DNA from 2 places in the Massilia sp. R2A-15 genome. Region 2 is predicted to be linked to the other one. Evidence: riboswitches for the same ligand, from Rfam matches in the RefSeq annotation. Region 2 holds a riboswitch; the other holds the start of a gene.
The links. Region 2 has a riboswitch for thiamine pyrophosphate ahead of Q4S45_RS11985 (TonB-dependent siderophore receptor). Riboswitches for the same ligand answer to the same signal wherever they lie in the genome.
Positions count from the first base shown of each region.

Region 1 (7,737 bases), 390 kb from region 2:
CATGCGCGTTCGCCGCCCTCGCCCTGCCATCGGTTGACCACCATTGCGCCGTCGGCGTGGCCGCCCGTCACGAGCAGGTTGACGGCGTCATGCGCCAGGGCGCCCAGGACGCGCGCTTCCGGCAGGTTCGGCACCAGCACCGACGCCAGCGGCAGCAAAGGCGCCAGCGCGTCGATGGACGACAGGTGGTCGCCCGCGCCGCTGGCAAGGACGGGATCGAGCACTACCGGCAGATCCGGATTATCCCGCCTCAGCGAACAGATCACCGCGGCAATTGTGTCGGCATTGGCGCGATTGCCGGGAATGCCTATCTTCACCGCGCCGATCGCGATCTTGCCGGCCAATGCGCGCGCCTGGCGCAGTACGACATCGGCATCGACCGGCAGCACCTCGAACACCCGGTCGTTGTCCTGCACCGTGAGCGCGGTGATGACCGGCAGCGCATGCGCGCCCAGCGCCGCAATCGCCAGGATATCGGCGGCGATGCCGGCGCCCCCGCTGGGATCGGCGCCGGCGAACACCAGCACGGATGGCCGCCTCACGCGAGGCGCCCGGCCATCGGCGACGACGGCGATGCCGCGAAGCGCTTCGGTATGCGCCCGGCCAGCCAGGCCTCGCGGCCCGCCTCGACGGCAAGGCGCATCGCGCGCGCCATGCGCACCGGATCGCGCGCGCCGGCGATGGCCGTGTTCATCAGCACGCCGTCGCAGCCCAGCTCCATCGCAATGGCCGCATCGGACGCCGTGCCCACGCCGGCATCGACCAGCACCGGCACGCTGGACTGCTCGACGATCAACGACAGGTTCCATGGATTAAGGATGCCCATGCCGGAGCCGATCAGGGAGGCCAGCGGCATCACCGCGACGCAGCCGATCTCCTCGAGGATCTTGGCCTGGATCGGATCGTCGCTGCAGTACACCATCACGTCGAAGCCGTCGCGCACCAGCCTCTCGGCCGCCAATAAAGTCTCGGGCATGTGCGGGAACAGCGTCTTCTCGTCGCCCAGCACTTCGAGCTTCACCAGCTTGTGCCCGTCCAGCAGTTCGCGCGCCATCTGCAGCGTGTAGACCGCGTCCTCTGCGTTGTAGCAACCGGCGGTGTTGGGCAGGATCGTGTACTGCGACGGCGGCAGCACGTCGAGCAGGCTGGGCGCCTTCGGGTCCTGGCCGATGTTGACGCGCCGGATCGCCACCGTGACGATTTCGGCGCCGGCGGCGTCGGTCGCTTCGCGCGTCTGCGCAAGGTCGCGGTACTTGCCGCTGCCGACCAGCAGGCGCGAGCGGTACTGCTTGCCGGCGATGGTCAGGCCGGCGTCGTTGTTCGATTCGTTCATCACGTTCTCCTTTGGTTCAGCCGCCGCCGATGGCGCGCACGGCTTCGATCCGGTCGCCCGGCTGCACGCCGCGCTCGCGCCACTGCTGGCGCGGCACCACGTGCCGGTTGACCGCCAGCGCCAGCGCCTGGTTCGACAGCGACAGCGCCTCCACCAGGTCGGCCAGCGTCGCCCCCTGCGCCATTTGATGCGGCGCCCCGTTCAACATAATTTCGGTCATCGCGGCCTCACTGCTTCTGGTAGATCTGTGCGCCGCGCCTGACGAATTCGACGGCCTTCACTTCCATGCCCTGCCTGAGCGCCGCCACCTCGGAAATGCCCATCTTCCCGGCGTAGTCGCGCACTTCCTGGGTGATGTTCATGGAGCAGAAATGCGGGCCGCACATCGAGCAGAAGTGCGCCACCTTGGCCGAATCCTTGGGCAAGGTCTCGTCGTGGAACTCGCGCGCCTTGTCGGGGTCGAGCCCGAGATTGAACTGGTCCTCCCAGCGGAATTCGAAGCGCGCCTTCGACAGCGCGTTGTCGCGGATCTGCGCGCCCGGATGGCCCTTGGCCAGGTCGGCCGCGTGGGCGGCGATCTTGTACGTGATGATGCCGTCCTTGACGTCGGCCTTGTTCGGCAGGCCCAGGTGCTCCTTCGGCGTGACGTAGCACAGCATCGCCGTGCCATACCAGCCGATGGTCGCCGCGCCGATGCCCGACGTGATGTGGTCGTAGCCGGGCGCGATGTCGGTTGTCAGCGGCCCGAGCGTGTAGAACGGCGCCTCGCTGCACTGCTCCAGCTGCAGGTCCATGTTCTCCTTGATCAGGTGCAGCGGCACATGGCCGGGACCTTCGATCATCACCTGCACGTCGTGCTTCCAGGCGATCTGGGTCAGTTCGCCGAGCGTCTTCAGTTCGGCCAGCTGCGCCTCGTCGTTGGCGTCGTAGATCGAGCCGGGACGCAAGCCGTCGCCCAGGCTGAACGACACGTCGTAGGCCTTCATGATTTCGCAGATCTCCTCGAAATGCGTGTACAGGAACGACTCCTGGTGATGCGCCAGGCACCACTTGGCCATGATCGAGCCGCCGCGCGAGACGATGCCGGTCAGGCGTTTCGCCGTCAGCGGCACGTAGCGCAGCAGCACGCCGGCATGGATGGTGAAGTAGTCGACGCCCTGCTCCGCCTGTTCGATCAGCGTGTCGCGGTAGATCTCCCAGGTCAGGTCTTCGGCCTTGCCGTTGACCTTTTCGAGCGCCTGGTAGATCGGCACCGTGCCGATCGGCACCGGGCTGTTGCGGATCACCCACTCGCGCGTCTCGTGGATATGCTTGCCGGTCGAGAGGTCCATCACGTTGTCGCCGCCCCAGCGGATCGCCCAGGTCATCTTTTCGACCTCCTCGCCGATCGACGACGTCACGGCCGAATTGCCGATGTTCGCATTGATCTTGACGAGGAAATTGCGGCCGATGATCATCGGCTCGACTTCGGGATGGTTGATGTTGGCCGGGATGATGGCGCGGCCGCGGGCGATTTCGTCGCGCACGAATTCGGGCGTGATCTCGTCCGGGATGCTGGCGCCGAACGATTGGCCCGGATGCTGGCGTCCCATCAGGTCGGCCAGGCGGCTTCCCATCGGGCCGGAGGCCTGCAGCTGCGCCAGGTATTCCTTGCGGCGCATGTTCTCGCGGATCGCGACGAACTCCATTTCCGGCGTGACGATGCCTTTGCGCGCATAGTGCATTTGCGTGACGTTGGCCCCGGCCCGGGCGCGGCGCGGCTTGCGCTGCAGGTTGAAGCGCATCTGCGCGCTGGCCGCGTCCAGCGAGCGTTCGATGCCGAACGCCGAGGAAGGACCCGGCAGCTCCTCGGTGTCGCCGCGCTCTGCGATCCAAGGCGTACGCGGGCACGGCAGGCCGGAGCGGATGTCGATCTTCACGTCCGGGTCGGTGTACGGACCGGAAGTATCGTAGACGTAGACCGGTGGATTCTTCTCGGCGCCGAACGAGGCGGCGGTGTCGGACTGGCTGATTTCGCGCATCGGCACCCGGATGTCGGGGCGGCTGCCCTCGACGTAGACCTTGCGCGACTTCGGCAACGGACGGATTGCGGCTTCATCCACCGTGGCGGTGGCGGACAAGAATTTCGGATTGGCGTTCATGTGGCTCCTTGCGTAGCTTCTCGATGGTTTGAGCAGGAGCCAGCAAAGGAGTGTAGGGAGACGGCGCGCGGCCGGTGTCACTATGCTTCCCTTCGCTGGCATTATCCAGATCAGGTTCGGAGGGTATTTCTCACCTGCGCATCGCATTTGCGACTTGCAGGACCCCTAGCGTTTGCCGTTGTTCGGCAGCGATGATTCTAAACGCATTCTGGTCGTTTGGACAAGCGAGAAAGCAATTCGAGTAAGCGATGTCCTACGCGGATAGTCGTCGCGCGCCTATTAGCGGGCCGACAACGCCGGTGCAAGATGGTGTTCAGTTTGTTACACAACAAAGGAGATCACATGAGCAGCAAAGTCAGCAGCGGACATAACCACACTCACGCCGAGAGCAAGCAGTCGGGCCAGCAGGCGCCGGGCAATACGCCGCCAGCATCGCGCAGCGGCGCCACCACCGGCGCCAGCAAGCAGTCCGACACGAGCAAGCAGAGCCAGAAAAGCGACAGCGGCAGCAAGCAATCGGCATCGAAGACCGACAAGTCCTGACCATCCGTGGCCTTGTCGACAATGGGGTCAGTTCGCAGGACCAGACCCCAGCAGCAAAAAAGCCGGCGCTTCGCAGCGCCGGCTTTTTCATTTACGCGCGGACTGGGTTAGCAGCAGCCCAGCATGCGCAGGCAGCATTCGACGCTCAGGCAGCAGCCCATGTTCGATGCGGCGGCGGCTGCCGATACCGCCAGCAGCGCAACTGCGGCGCCCACTTTGAAGAATTTTGATTTCATGTTCGTTCCTTGTTATTTGATGTGAGACTGCTCTTGCGATTTTCCCGCTCACGTCAGTCGGGCGGCGTCCATATTTCTTCGACACGCGCCGCGATACGCATCCCTGGCCCCGGTACGGCTGGCGCGCGCATTGCCGAAACCGTCGCCCGGCCCGCGGCGCCGACGGCCGCCGGCGGCAGCGGATCGGCGATGCAGCCCATCGCCACGCATTCGGCGACTGGACAGTGCGCGTCCATGCAGCAGATCCGCACCGACGACGCCATCGCCGCCGCGCTGTGCAGGACGAAGATCAAGGCGATCAGAACGAGGCGGCAATTATGCATGAGCCAATTCTACCCCTGTACGCTGCCGCTTGTCACGACGATCAACCTGCAGAGATTTGTATGAAACTTGCATAAATCGTGCGGTATCATATTTCGCACAGCGCAAGCACGGAGAGACCATGTCGCCTGGACCCGGATGCCACCTGCCGATGCACGCCATTTGCCAGCACGGTGGTTCAGCATGAAGAAGCAGGCGGCCATGGCGCTGACGCTGGTGGTCGCGGCATTCGCCGTGGGCGCGCCGGTCCTGCTGGCGATCCATGAAGCGGAGCGCCAGGGCCGCGCCATCGAAACCGAGCGGGTTCTCGCCTATGCGCGTGATGTCCTGCTGCGCACCGATGCCACGGCCATTCAGGTCGACCGCGGTTTCAAGTTGCTGGCGGCGGCACGCAACGGCCCCCCTTGTTCGGATGCGAATATCGACCTGATGCGCCAGATCGACCTGGCGTCGAGCTATGTGCAGGCTGTCGGCTACGTCAAGGACGGCCGCATTGCCTGCTCCTCGCTAGGTCACGATCGCAAAGGCCTGCCGCTCGGCGCGCCGGACTTCGTGACCGCGAACGGCGTCGCGGTGCGCAAGAACCTGCGTTTTCCCTTCGCACCTCGCGTTTCCTTCATTGCGCTCGAACGACAGAACCACATTGCGATCATCCACAAGGACTTGCCGATCGATACAACCGTCAACGGAAAGGACGTGTCGCTGGCGATATACCTGCTGGGCGATACGGCGCCCATGACGTCGCGTCATTTCGTCGACCCCGGCTGGCTCCGGAAAGTCGAGCCGCACAAGGCGGTCACCTTCGTCGATGGCCAGCGCCTGGTGGCGGTCGTGAAGTCCGACCGCTTCCAGTATGCCGCGGTGGCGGCGATTCCCCTCGGCGATTCCAGCGCCGCCACGCATGACGCAATACAACGGTTGGTGCCCGCCGGCCTGATCGCCGGCCTCGCGCTCGCCGCGGCCGTGTTACTGCTCGCGCGCATCCAGCTGTCGCTGTCGGCGGCGATCAGGGCCGGCCTGAAACGCAACGAACTGTTCCTGCTGTACCAGCCGATCGTCGACCTGCAGACCGGCGCGTGGGTGGGCGTCGAAGCCCTGATCCGCTGGCAGCGGCCGACCGGCGAGATCGTGGATCCGAATATCTTCATTCCGATCGCCGAACAATTCGGATTGATCGAGCAGATCACCGAACGCGTGCTGACGCTCGCCGCACACGATACCGGTGCGTTCCTGCGGCGCCATCCAGGATTTCACGTCGCGGTCAACCTGTCGGCCACCGACCTGCACTCGGCGCGGCTGCCTGCCCGGCTCGATGAATTCCTCTCCCTCACGGCGGCGCAGCCGCGCAACCTCGTCGTCGAGATCACCGAACGCGGCTTGCTCGACGTGGGGCTGGCGCGCGAGGTGCTGCGCAGCCTGCGCGCGAAGGGAGTGCGCGTGGCCATCGACGACTTCGGCACCGGCTATTCCAGCCTGTCGTACCTGCAGACGCTCGAGGTGGACCATCTGAAGATCGACAAGAGCTTCGTCGAGGCCATCGCGACCGAGGCGCCGACGAGCCACGTGGTCCGGCACATCATCAAAATGGCCAAGAGCCTGAAGCTGCAGCTGACCGCCGAAGGCGTCGAGACCGAGGCGCAGGCGCAGTTCCTCCGCCAGCGCGGGGTGGAATATGCGCAGGGATGGCTGTTCGGAAAACCGATGACGTTCGCGCAGATCGAGCGCGAGCTGGCGGCGCGCGCCTGACCACCGGTCACCCGGATTCCGCAAAACGTTTGAGCTTGCCGAGCGCGGTCTCCCACTGCCGCCCGATGATCTCGAGGGTGCGCCTGGCCTCCTCGATGCGCGCCGGCTCGAGCTGCCAGAGCCGCTCGCGGCCCACCTTCACGTCGCGCACCACGCCCGCTTCGGCCAGCACGTGCAGATGCTTGGTCACGCCCTGCCGGCTGATGTCCGTGCCGGCCGTGAGCTGCGCAATCGAGAAAGCGCCGCCGGCGCACAGCAGCGCGATGAGTTTCAGGCGCGTCGGATCGCCCAGCGCGGCAAACACGCGCGCCAGCACTTCATCGTGCGCGCCCTTATGCCCCGACATGGCGAACGATGTTATTCATCTGCGCGTCCCAGCCGCCGCTGTTCATGCGGAAGGCTTCGAGGCGGCGCTCGGGCGGCAGCTTGTCGAAGCCGGATTCGACCACTTTCAGCAGCGTGCCCTGTCCCGGCGCATCGTCCAGGGTGAAGGTCACCAGAGTCGGCTCTTCGCCGGAATAATCGACTGCGGCGTCGACCGCATACGGGTGCCAGCGAAACGACAACAGGTCCTGCGGCTCGACGCGCTCCACGAGAACGTCGAAGTAAATGTGCTCGTAGCCGGGATAGGTGATTTGGCCGCGCGCGCGCTGCCCGGGCGTGAATGCCTGGCCGGCCAGCTTGGCGCCGAACCAGGTGCCGAATTCCTCCGCGTTGGCGAGGGCCCGCCAGACGCGTTCGCGCGGGGCGTTGATGACGATGCTGCGTTCGATGCGGTCGGTATCCGAATGGGTGTTCATACTCGCTCCTCTGGATGACTTGACGCAACCGAATGGTTGCATGAAGAAGTATAGGAGCCGATCCCCAGAAAAGCAACCCAATGGTTGCATGATGCCGGCGTCGCCGACCAAGATGGGGTCAGGTCCGCAGGACCAGACCCCATTTATTAGGCACACGCCGTCGGGCATGGGGATTTGCTTCGGCCTGTGTGGCGAAAGCGGTAAAATGGCGGATCGTCGCAGGCGCCGCCGCCGCATCATCCCCATGAAGAATAAATGACCACCGTTCCGACCGAAATCAACGCAGCCGCCATCAAGAACAGCGCGGGCGAAAAACATACGCCCATGATGCAGCAGTACTTACTCCTATGAAGGCCGCGCAGAAATTCAAAAAATTACGCCAAAAACTACGCCAAAAATGCTAGTTGAGACGGCTAGCTGCCCTTCGGATCGCCTGCTTAAACGAAACTACGATCACTTCGATTTATACGATTTATACGATTTATCTCGCATCATCATAAATCGTTTCCACCATTCCACCGCCTTGCCCCCCGGCCTGCTACCGGGCATCGGACGCATACGATTTATACTGTTGACGCGCTTTGTAGTTCGATTCGATTGCAGGAGCGTATTACCGA
Region 1 is NZ_CP131935.1:2,984,504-2,992,240, forward strand. It holds gene Q4S45_RS13770 (bifunctional hydroxymethylpyrimidine kinase/phosphomethylpyrimidine kinase) at 1-542, opposite strand, end outside; gene Q4S45_RS13775 (thiazole synthase) at 539-1,333, opposite strand; gene thiS (sulfur carrier protein ThiS) at 1,350-1,553, opposite strand; gene thiC (phosphomethylpyrimidine synthase ThiC) at 1,561-3,474, opposite strand; TPP riboswitch at 3,545-3,651, opposite strand; gene Q4S45_RS13790 (hypothetical protein) at 3,817-4,017, shown strand; gene Q4S45_RS13795 (hypothetical protein) at 4,125-4,253, opposite strand; gene Q4S45_RS13800 (hypothetical protein) at 4,307-4,576, opposite strand; gene Q4S45_RS13805 (EAL domain-containing protein) at 4,758-6,320, shown strand; gene Q4S45_RS13810 (helix-turn-helix transcriptional regulator) at 6,328-6,666, opposite strand; gene Q4S45_RS13815 (SRPBCC family protein) at 6,653-7,120, opposite strand.
Region 1: linked by a shared signal. The riboswitch ahead of thiC (phosphomethylpyrimidine synthase ThiC) and the one ahead of Q4S45_RS11985 (TonB-dependent siderophore receptor) in region 2 are both predicted to bind thiamine pyrophosphate.

Region 2 (7,737 bases):
GATCCGCGGCTGGAGGCGCTGGCGCTGGATCACGATTACGCGCTGACGCTGGTGGCGGCGCCGGATCTGCCCTGGGTCGCAGACGGCCTGCAGCGCGAATCGGCCGAAGTTCGGCTGGTCGTGCACCAGGCGCTGATCGGGCGCCTGGAGCGGCAGGGCGTCGACTACGCGCTGCTGACCGGCGACCTGGAACAGCGCGTCGCGCGCACCGCCGCGCTGCTGGGACAATTCAACCACTGAATCAACCGCGAGAACCGTCGATGAAGAAGATCCTGGTGTTGACGTCCCTGGCTTTATTGATGCAGCAGGCAGCGGCCGACACCGGCTACTACCTGGTCACCACTTATCCCAACGAAGGACAGCGCTCGGTCGATTTCAAGTACTGGAACGCGAAGCCGGCCGGCAAGGCGCCGCGCAGTTCTCCCGAGCTGGGCCTGGCGTGGAACGTCACCTCGCGCTGGTACACCGAGCTGACGGCGCAGTGGTTCCAGATGAGTCCCGGCTCGAACCATCTGTCCGCGGTCGAGTGGCAGAACGACTTCATGCTGACGCAGGGCGAGTATCCGGTGGACCTGGCCTTCCATACCAACATTGAACGGGACACTGACGGATCGGGCGAGATCGGGTACGAATACGGCCCGGTGCTGCAGACGGAATTTGGACGCACCCAGTTGAACCTGAATGTGTTCCTGCAGCGGCACTGCCGCACCGCGCAGGCCGAAGCGACCACGATCGCCTACCAGTGGCAGGTGAAATACCGCTGGATCGAGAAGCTGCAGTTCGGCGTGCAGGGGTTCGGCGAGATGGGGAAGTGGAACGACTGGCTGCCGCGCGAGCAGCAGTCGCACCGCGCGGGGCCAGCCGTTTTCGGCAGCTGGCTCCTGGCGGGCGGACATGAGTGGAAGTATGAAGCGGCTTACCTGATCGGCAAGAATTCCGCACGCAACGCCAAAAGCGTCGCGATGCGGATCCAGTACGCCTTTTAGAAGTCGAACTGCGCCGATGCGCGGAAGGTGCGCGGCGCGCCGGTCAGCAGGTAGCCGCCCAGCGCCGGCGTGACATCGCGCCAGTAGAATTTGTCGAACACGTTGTTGACGCCAAAGCGCAGCGTGGTCGACATGCCGGCCACGCGGGTCGCGTACGACGCGCCAAGGTCGAACAGGTGGTAGGCCGGCACGTTGACCGTGTTGGCCAGGTCGAACGCCTTCTCGCCCGAATACTGCCAGGCCGCGTTGACCTTCAGGCCCGCCACGGCAGGCACCGCATACTCAACCCACGCGCTCGACTTGAAGTTCGGGACATCGGTGACGCGCTTGCCGTCGAAGTCCGCCTGGCCGGTGCCTTGCTGGTCGGTGTGCAGCGCCAGCAGCGACACGCCGTACTGCAGGCCGCTGTGGACGCCGCCCTGGGCCGACAGCTCCAGGCCGCGGTGGGTCGATTCGCCGCGGCGCACGTAGGTGTTGATGGCTTCGTCGGTGAACTCGTGGCCTTTGCGGATCTGGAAAAGCGCCGCCGACACGGTAACGTCGTTATTGATCGCGCCCTTGACGCCCACTTCGACCTGCTTCGAGCGGCTCGGCGCCAGCGCCGTGTTCTGGTTGGTGGTCTCGATCGGAGCGATGCCGCCATGTTCCAGTCCGTGCGAGAGCGCCGCGTACAGGTTCCAGTCCTGGCTCGGGCTGTACACCAGCGCGACGTTCGGCAGCGCGAAGCCTTCGTCGCTGTGCGCGTAGAAGCGCGGCGCATTGGCGACGCGCGAATTGTCGTCCGGGATGTACTCGTCGCGCTTGACCTGCACGTAGCGCAGGCCGGCGTGCAGCTTGAACTGCGGCGTGATGGCGGCGATATCCTGCACGAACACGGCGCGCTCGTTCTCGCTGCGGCGCTCGAATACCGGGCCTGTCGTCGGATTGCCCGGCGCCGGCGGCACGATGACGTTGTGGTAGATATTGCTCATTCCGGCGAAGTCGTAGACGTAGTCGCCCGACTTGTCGCTGCGGGTGAAGATCGACGCGCCGGCGGTCAGGTCGTGCCTGATTGCGCCGGTAGAGAATTTACCCTGCACCATCGCCTGCGCGCCAAACGGCGACTTGCGCTCGCCCGCGCTCTGGTAATCGTAGACGTCGTAGTCGCCGTTCGCACAGAAGCCATAATCAAAATTGCAGCCGTAAGGGAAGGCGGTGTAGTCGTCGCGCTTGAACCAGTGCTTGTTCATGCCGACGCTGGCCTTCCAGTCGTCGCTGAGGCGGTATTCGAAGCGCAGGCCGGCGTTGGTGCTTTTCGTGTCGACCGGCTTGGCCCACGGCTGGTCGTTCAGCAGCATGGTCTGCGAAACCCCGGTCGGCAGGCTGACGTTGTTGATCAGCTGGTAGCCCGGCACGGTCAGCTGCGACTTGTGCTGGTAGTCGAGGTCGAGCTGCAGCAGCGCGTCCGGCGTGACCTGCCAGTCGAAGGCGCCGGAGACGAACTGGCGCTCGCCGTCGGCGCCCTTGACGTAGGAGCGCAGCTTCTCGGCCGCGGCGTTGATCCGGTAGCCGAAGCGACGGTCGTCGAAGCGTCCGCCCAGGTCCATCGATCCGTACAGGGTGCCGCGCTCGCGCACCTCGAACGTCGCCGAGCGAAGGGAGGTAGCGGTCGGACGCTTGGTCACGTAGTTGATGATGCCGCCTGGCGCCGCGACGCCCGCCTGCAGGCCGGCCAGGCCCTTGAGCACTTCGATGCGCTCCTTGTTTTCCAGCGGGATCTGGGTGTCGCCCGGTATCGCCAGGCCGTCCTTGCGGTAGCTGGAGGTGTTGTCGAGGTTGAAGCCGCGGATCGAGAAATTCTCGGCGTAGCCGACCGCGTTGTATGAATCGCTGACGGCCGCATCGAGCTTCATGGCGCCGGTGCTGTCATGGATGCCGAGGTCTTGCATGCGCTGGCGGTCGATCACGCTGACCGTCGCCGGCGTCTCGAGCAGCGGTGCATCGGCAAAGCCGCCGATGCTGGCGCGCTCGCTGCCGGCAGGCCTGGTGGCGCTGACGACAACTTCGGTCATGGTGGTCTGGGCGAGGGCGGAACACGCCTGCATTACGGCGAAGGCGAGAACGGAATACTTCAGGATTGGTTGGGACATTGTCTGCTCGTTTTATGCGCCGGACAAACCGGCGCGTACTATAAAAACCGGAGCCAGACGGGAGGCGAGCATACAAAGGGGAACTACTTTGCGCTTTCCTACGCTGGCATTATCCAGATCAGGTACGGAGGGTATCTCTCACCCGGCAAACATCCCGGGACCCCTAGCGAGCGCAGATTCTATCATGAACAAATGACCAGCGTGGCGCCTGCCTTCGCCGGTGCGACGGCGCTTACACGGAAGCGGCCTGGCGCGGGGCCGGCGCGGTGGGCGGCGGCGCCAGCCTTGGCACGCGCTTGAGCTTGGAGGCGAGCATGGCGCGCGCCGCCTCGCCGATTTCGTTCCAGTGTGCGCGCCGCGTCGCGGCGCGCCGGCGGTGCCTGGCCGGGATGTCCGACAGCGGCTTGAGGCGATAGGGCAGCTCGATCAGCCAGGACGGCCCGGGGAGCTCGACGCCGCCAAGCTGTTCCCAGACATGGTCGTAGGCCGCAGCCATGCGCGCGGCCCGCTGCGGCGGGGCGTCATGGCCGAACGGATGGGCGCTGTGCTTGATCGCGGCGATCTGCGTCATGCCGACGGCCAGCGCCACGCCCTGCATCGCGGCGGTGCAGAACAGGCTGGGCGAATTGTGCGGGAAGGCCTGCTCGAACGCGGCGATCGCCCCGTGCGACCCGGGACGGCTGCCCTGATTGCGCGCCACGAAAGGCACGAGCGGGGCCTCCACGCCGGCGAAGCGGCCCTCGATCCAGCTGAAGCTGAGGCGGTGCAGGCAGGCGCCGTCGGCTTCGAACATGATCGTCAGGTCGCCCTCGGCGTCCATGCGCGAGGCCATCGACAGCGTGATGGCAAACCTGCAGCCGTTGGCGCAGCGCTGCCACAGGGTCAGGCCGCCGGCGCGGTACACCGCGTATTTGTAGGAGGTGTTGAAGGTCTCGTCTTCGAAGCCGTAATGGCGCAGCACGCACGCGACACGGGCGCGCGGGGCCAGGTGGCGGCTCAGGTAGAAGCGGTGGCTGAGGTAGTGAAACAGGTCGTCGTTGGCCGGCATCGCGACATAGTTGCGGTAGACGTCGAGCGCGCACAGGCGCCGGTGTTCGCGGCGGTAACGCAGCACACGCAGGCTGCGCGCGATTGAACCGATCGATGGCGTGAACCCGTATCGCGCGCGCCGGGAAAGCCACTGCTTCACGAGTTGAGCGACGATCATCGGGACTGCTCCGCGTGTGTCGATGGGGAAGTGGCGCCGCGCGCCACTTCACATCTTGACCCACCGCGCGGATCAGGCGGTGATATCGCTCAAGGGACTTACTTTTCCGCGACGGCCTTCATGCTGGCCAGGCCTTTTTCGAAGTCCTTGCCGATCATCGAATCCATACTGGTGAATACGCTCATGATCCGGGCCATGAAGTTCATCGGGCCGGCCATGTTCCACGTGACCTGGGTCTCGGCGCCCTGCGGGACCAGGACGAATTCGGTGGTGTTGTGCGACTCGAACGGCTCCATGAACAGCAGGTCGATCTTGGTGCTGGCCGGCGTGGTTGCATCGGTGATCTCCATGCGGCCGCGGCCGACATCCTTGTTCCCCTTCCACTCGTAGATCGCGCCCTTGCCAGCCGGGGCGCCGCTGAAGGTGCGCTGCATGGCCGGATCGAGATGTTCCCACGGCGACCAACTGGCCCACTGATGGAAGTCGGTGATCAGCGGGGCGATTTTCTCCGGCGCCGCCTTGATGGCGATGGTGCGCTTGACCGAGTAGGTGTCCGGCTTCGTCATGGCGATGCCGACGATGATGACCAGGATCGCGAGTACGGCGAGTGCGAAATTCTTGAGCATGTTGTTCTCCTTGTTTGATGGACGTCTTGTGACCGCTCTTCGGCGGTAGCGCGAGACTAGCATGTAACCGGGCGCCGGCAAAAGAAAATTGGCCGATAATCGAGCGATGCGCAACCGATGGAGAAGGCGATGGTCTATCAGCTTTACTACTGGCCGACGATTCCTGGCCGCGGCGAATTCGTCCGGCTCGCGCTGGAAGAGGCGCAGGCGCAGTACGTGGACGTGGCGCGCACCCGCAATGGCACGCGCGCGATGATGAAGCTGATGAAGGAGGCGGCCACGCCGTCGTTCGCGCCGCCGTTCCTGGCGGCAGGCGACCAAGTCATCGGCCAGACCGCCAACATCCTGCTGTTCCTCGGCGGCGCGCATGGCCTGGCGCCGCGCGCGCAGGCTGGGCGGCTGTGGGTCCACCAGCTGCAGCTGACGATCGCCGACCTGGTGGCCGAGGTGCACGACACCCATCATCCCATTTCGAGTTCGCTGTATTACGAAGACCAGAAGAAGGAAGCGAAGAAGCGCGCCGCGGCCTTCCTGGCTGAACGCGTGCCGAAGTACTTCGAGTATTTCGAGGGCGTGCTGGCCAGGGTGGGCAAGGGCGGGTATCTCAATGGCGCGAAGCTCACCTATGCCGACCTGTCCATGTTCCAGGTGATCGAAGGATTGCGCTACGCGTTTCCGAAAGCGATGGCACGCATCGAGCCAGGCTATCCGCGGCTCGCGGCGCTGCGCGAACTGGTGGCGGCGCGCCCCAACATCGCAGCCTATCTGGCGTCAAAGCGGCGCATACCATTCAATGAGGAGGGCATCTTCAGGCACTATCCGGAGCTGGATGTGTAAGCGACTGCGACTGAACTGCCGACTTCGTTCGGCGGCGGCGACAAAACCGGGGTCAGGTCCGGCGGACCTGACCCCAGACCTTGGACCGCGGCGTCGAATAAAACAGATCAGGCGGCGAGGCGGAGTTCTTTCGGCTCGGCGGCCGCGTCGCGTTTGTCCAGTCGGCCGGCCAGCGTGGTCAGGGCCAGCGCGCCCAGCACCACCAGCGCGCCGATCCACGGGGTGGCCATCAGGCCGAGACGCGCGACCACCAGGCCGCCGCCCCAGGCGCCCAGCGCGATGCCGACATTGAAGGCGGCGATGTTCAGGCCCGAGGCCACGTCCACCGCCTGCGGCGCATCGCGCTCGGCGCGCTTGACCACGTACACCTGCAGTCCCGGCACGTTGCCGAAGGCGACCGCGCCCCACGCCAGCACGGTGGCCAGCACCAGCAGCTTGTTCGGCGCGGTGAACGTCAGCACCAGCAGCACCGCCGCCAGCAGCGCGAACACGATCTGCAACGCGCGCACCGGGCCCTTGCGGTCGGCCAGCTTGCCACCCCAGATATTCCCGGCGGCGACCGACACGCCGTACACCAGCATCACCAGGCTCACCGACGAGGCCGAAAAGCCGGAGACTTCCTGCAGGATCGGCGCGAGGTAGGTGAAGGCGATGAAGGTGCCGCCGTAGCCCAGCGTGGTCATCGCGTACACCAGCAGCAGGCGCGGCTTGCGCAGCACCGCCAGTTGCGTCAGGAGCGGCGACGGCTTGCTGCCCGCGATATCGCGCGGCACCAGCATCGCGCTGCCGATGATGGCGATCACGCCGAGCAGCGACACCGCCAGGAAGGTGGCCTGCCAGCCGAAGGTCTGGCCGATGAAGGTCCCGAGCGGCACGCCGGTCACCAGCGCCACGGTCAGGCCGGAGAACATCAGCGCGATGGCGCTGGCCGCTTTTTCCTTCGGCACCAGGCTGGTGGCGATGGTCGAGCCGATCGAGAAGAACACACCGTGCGCGAGGCCGGTGAGCACGCGCGCGCCCATCAGCGTGGCGTAGCCGGGCGCCTGCCAGGCCAGCAGGTTCCCGATGGTAAACAGCACCATCAGACCGAGCAGCAGCTGCTTGCGCGGCACGCGGCCGGTGAGGGCGGTCAGCACCGGGGCGCCGATCGCGACGCCGAGCGCGTACAGGCTGACCAGCAGGCCGGCCGACGGGACCGACACGCCCAGGCTGGCGGCGATGGTCGGGATCAGCCCGACGATGACAAATTCCGTGGTGCCGATGGCGAATGCCGACAGGGTCAGCGCCCAGAGTGCGAGAGGCATGGTGGTTCCTTGTAAGAGTGAGGCATGCAGTGTGGCCGCGCGCGGCACAAAGAAAAATACCCTGCCGTACAATAGACTTTTGACCTGGAGTCACGAATGATCGATGTGGACGCGCTGATTGCCTTTGCCGCGGTCATAGACACCGGCTCGTTTTCGGGCGCCGCCGGGCGGCTCGGGCAGACGCCGTCGGGCGTGAGCCGCACCATCTCGCGGCTCGAGGCGCAGTTGGGCATGACGCTGATGCTCCGGACCACGCGCCGGCTCGACCTGACCGAGGAGGGCGCCTGGCTGCTCGGGCGCGCGCGCACGGTGCTCGCCGAACTCGAGGACACCGAGGCGCAGGTGGCGGCGCGCCGCTCGCAGCCATCGGGACTGGTGCGCGTGAATGCCGCGACGCCGGCGCTGGACCACCTGGTCGCGCCGCTGGCCGCCGAATTCCTCGACGCCTATCCGCTGGTGCGGCTGGAGCTGACCGGCGGCGAGACCGTCATCGACCTGATCGAGGAGCGCGCCGACCTGGCGATCCGGATCGGTCCGTTGGCCGACTCGACCCTGAACGCGCGCCGGCTGGGCGGCAGCCGCTTGCGCCTGCTGGCGGCACCAAGCTACCTGGCCCGGCACGGCGTTCCGCGCGATGCGGGCGACCGG
Region 2 is NZ_CP131935.1:2,599,367-2,607,103, reverse strand. It holds gene Q4S45_RS11995 (ATP-binding protein) at 1-240, shown strand, start outside; gene Q4S45_RS11990 (hypothetical protein) at 261-986, shown strand; gene Q4S45_RS11985 (TonB-dependent siderophore receptor) at 983-3,115, opposite strand; TPP riboswitch at 3,194-3,290, opposite strand; gene Q4S45_RS11980 (DUF535 family protein) at 3,348-4,322, opposite strand; gene Q4S45_RS11975 (SRPBCC family protein) at 4,421-4,948, opposite strand; gene Q4S45_RS11970 (glutathione S-transferase) at 5,078-5,785, shown strand; gene Q4S45_RS11965 (MFS transporter) at 5,893-7,089, opposite strand; gene Q4S45_RS11960 (LysR family transcriptional regulator) at 7,186-7,737, shown strand, end outside.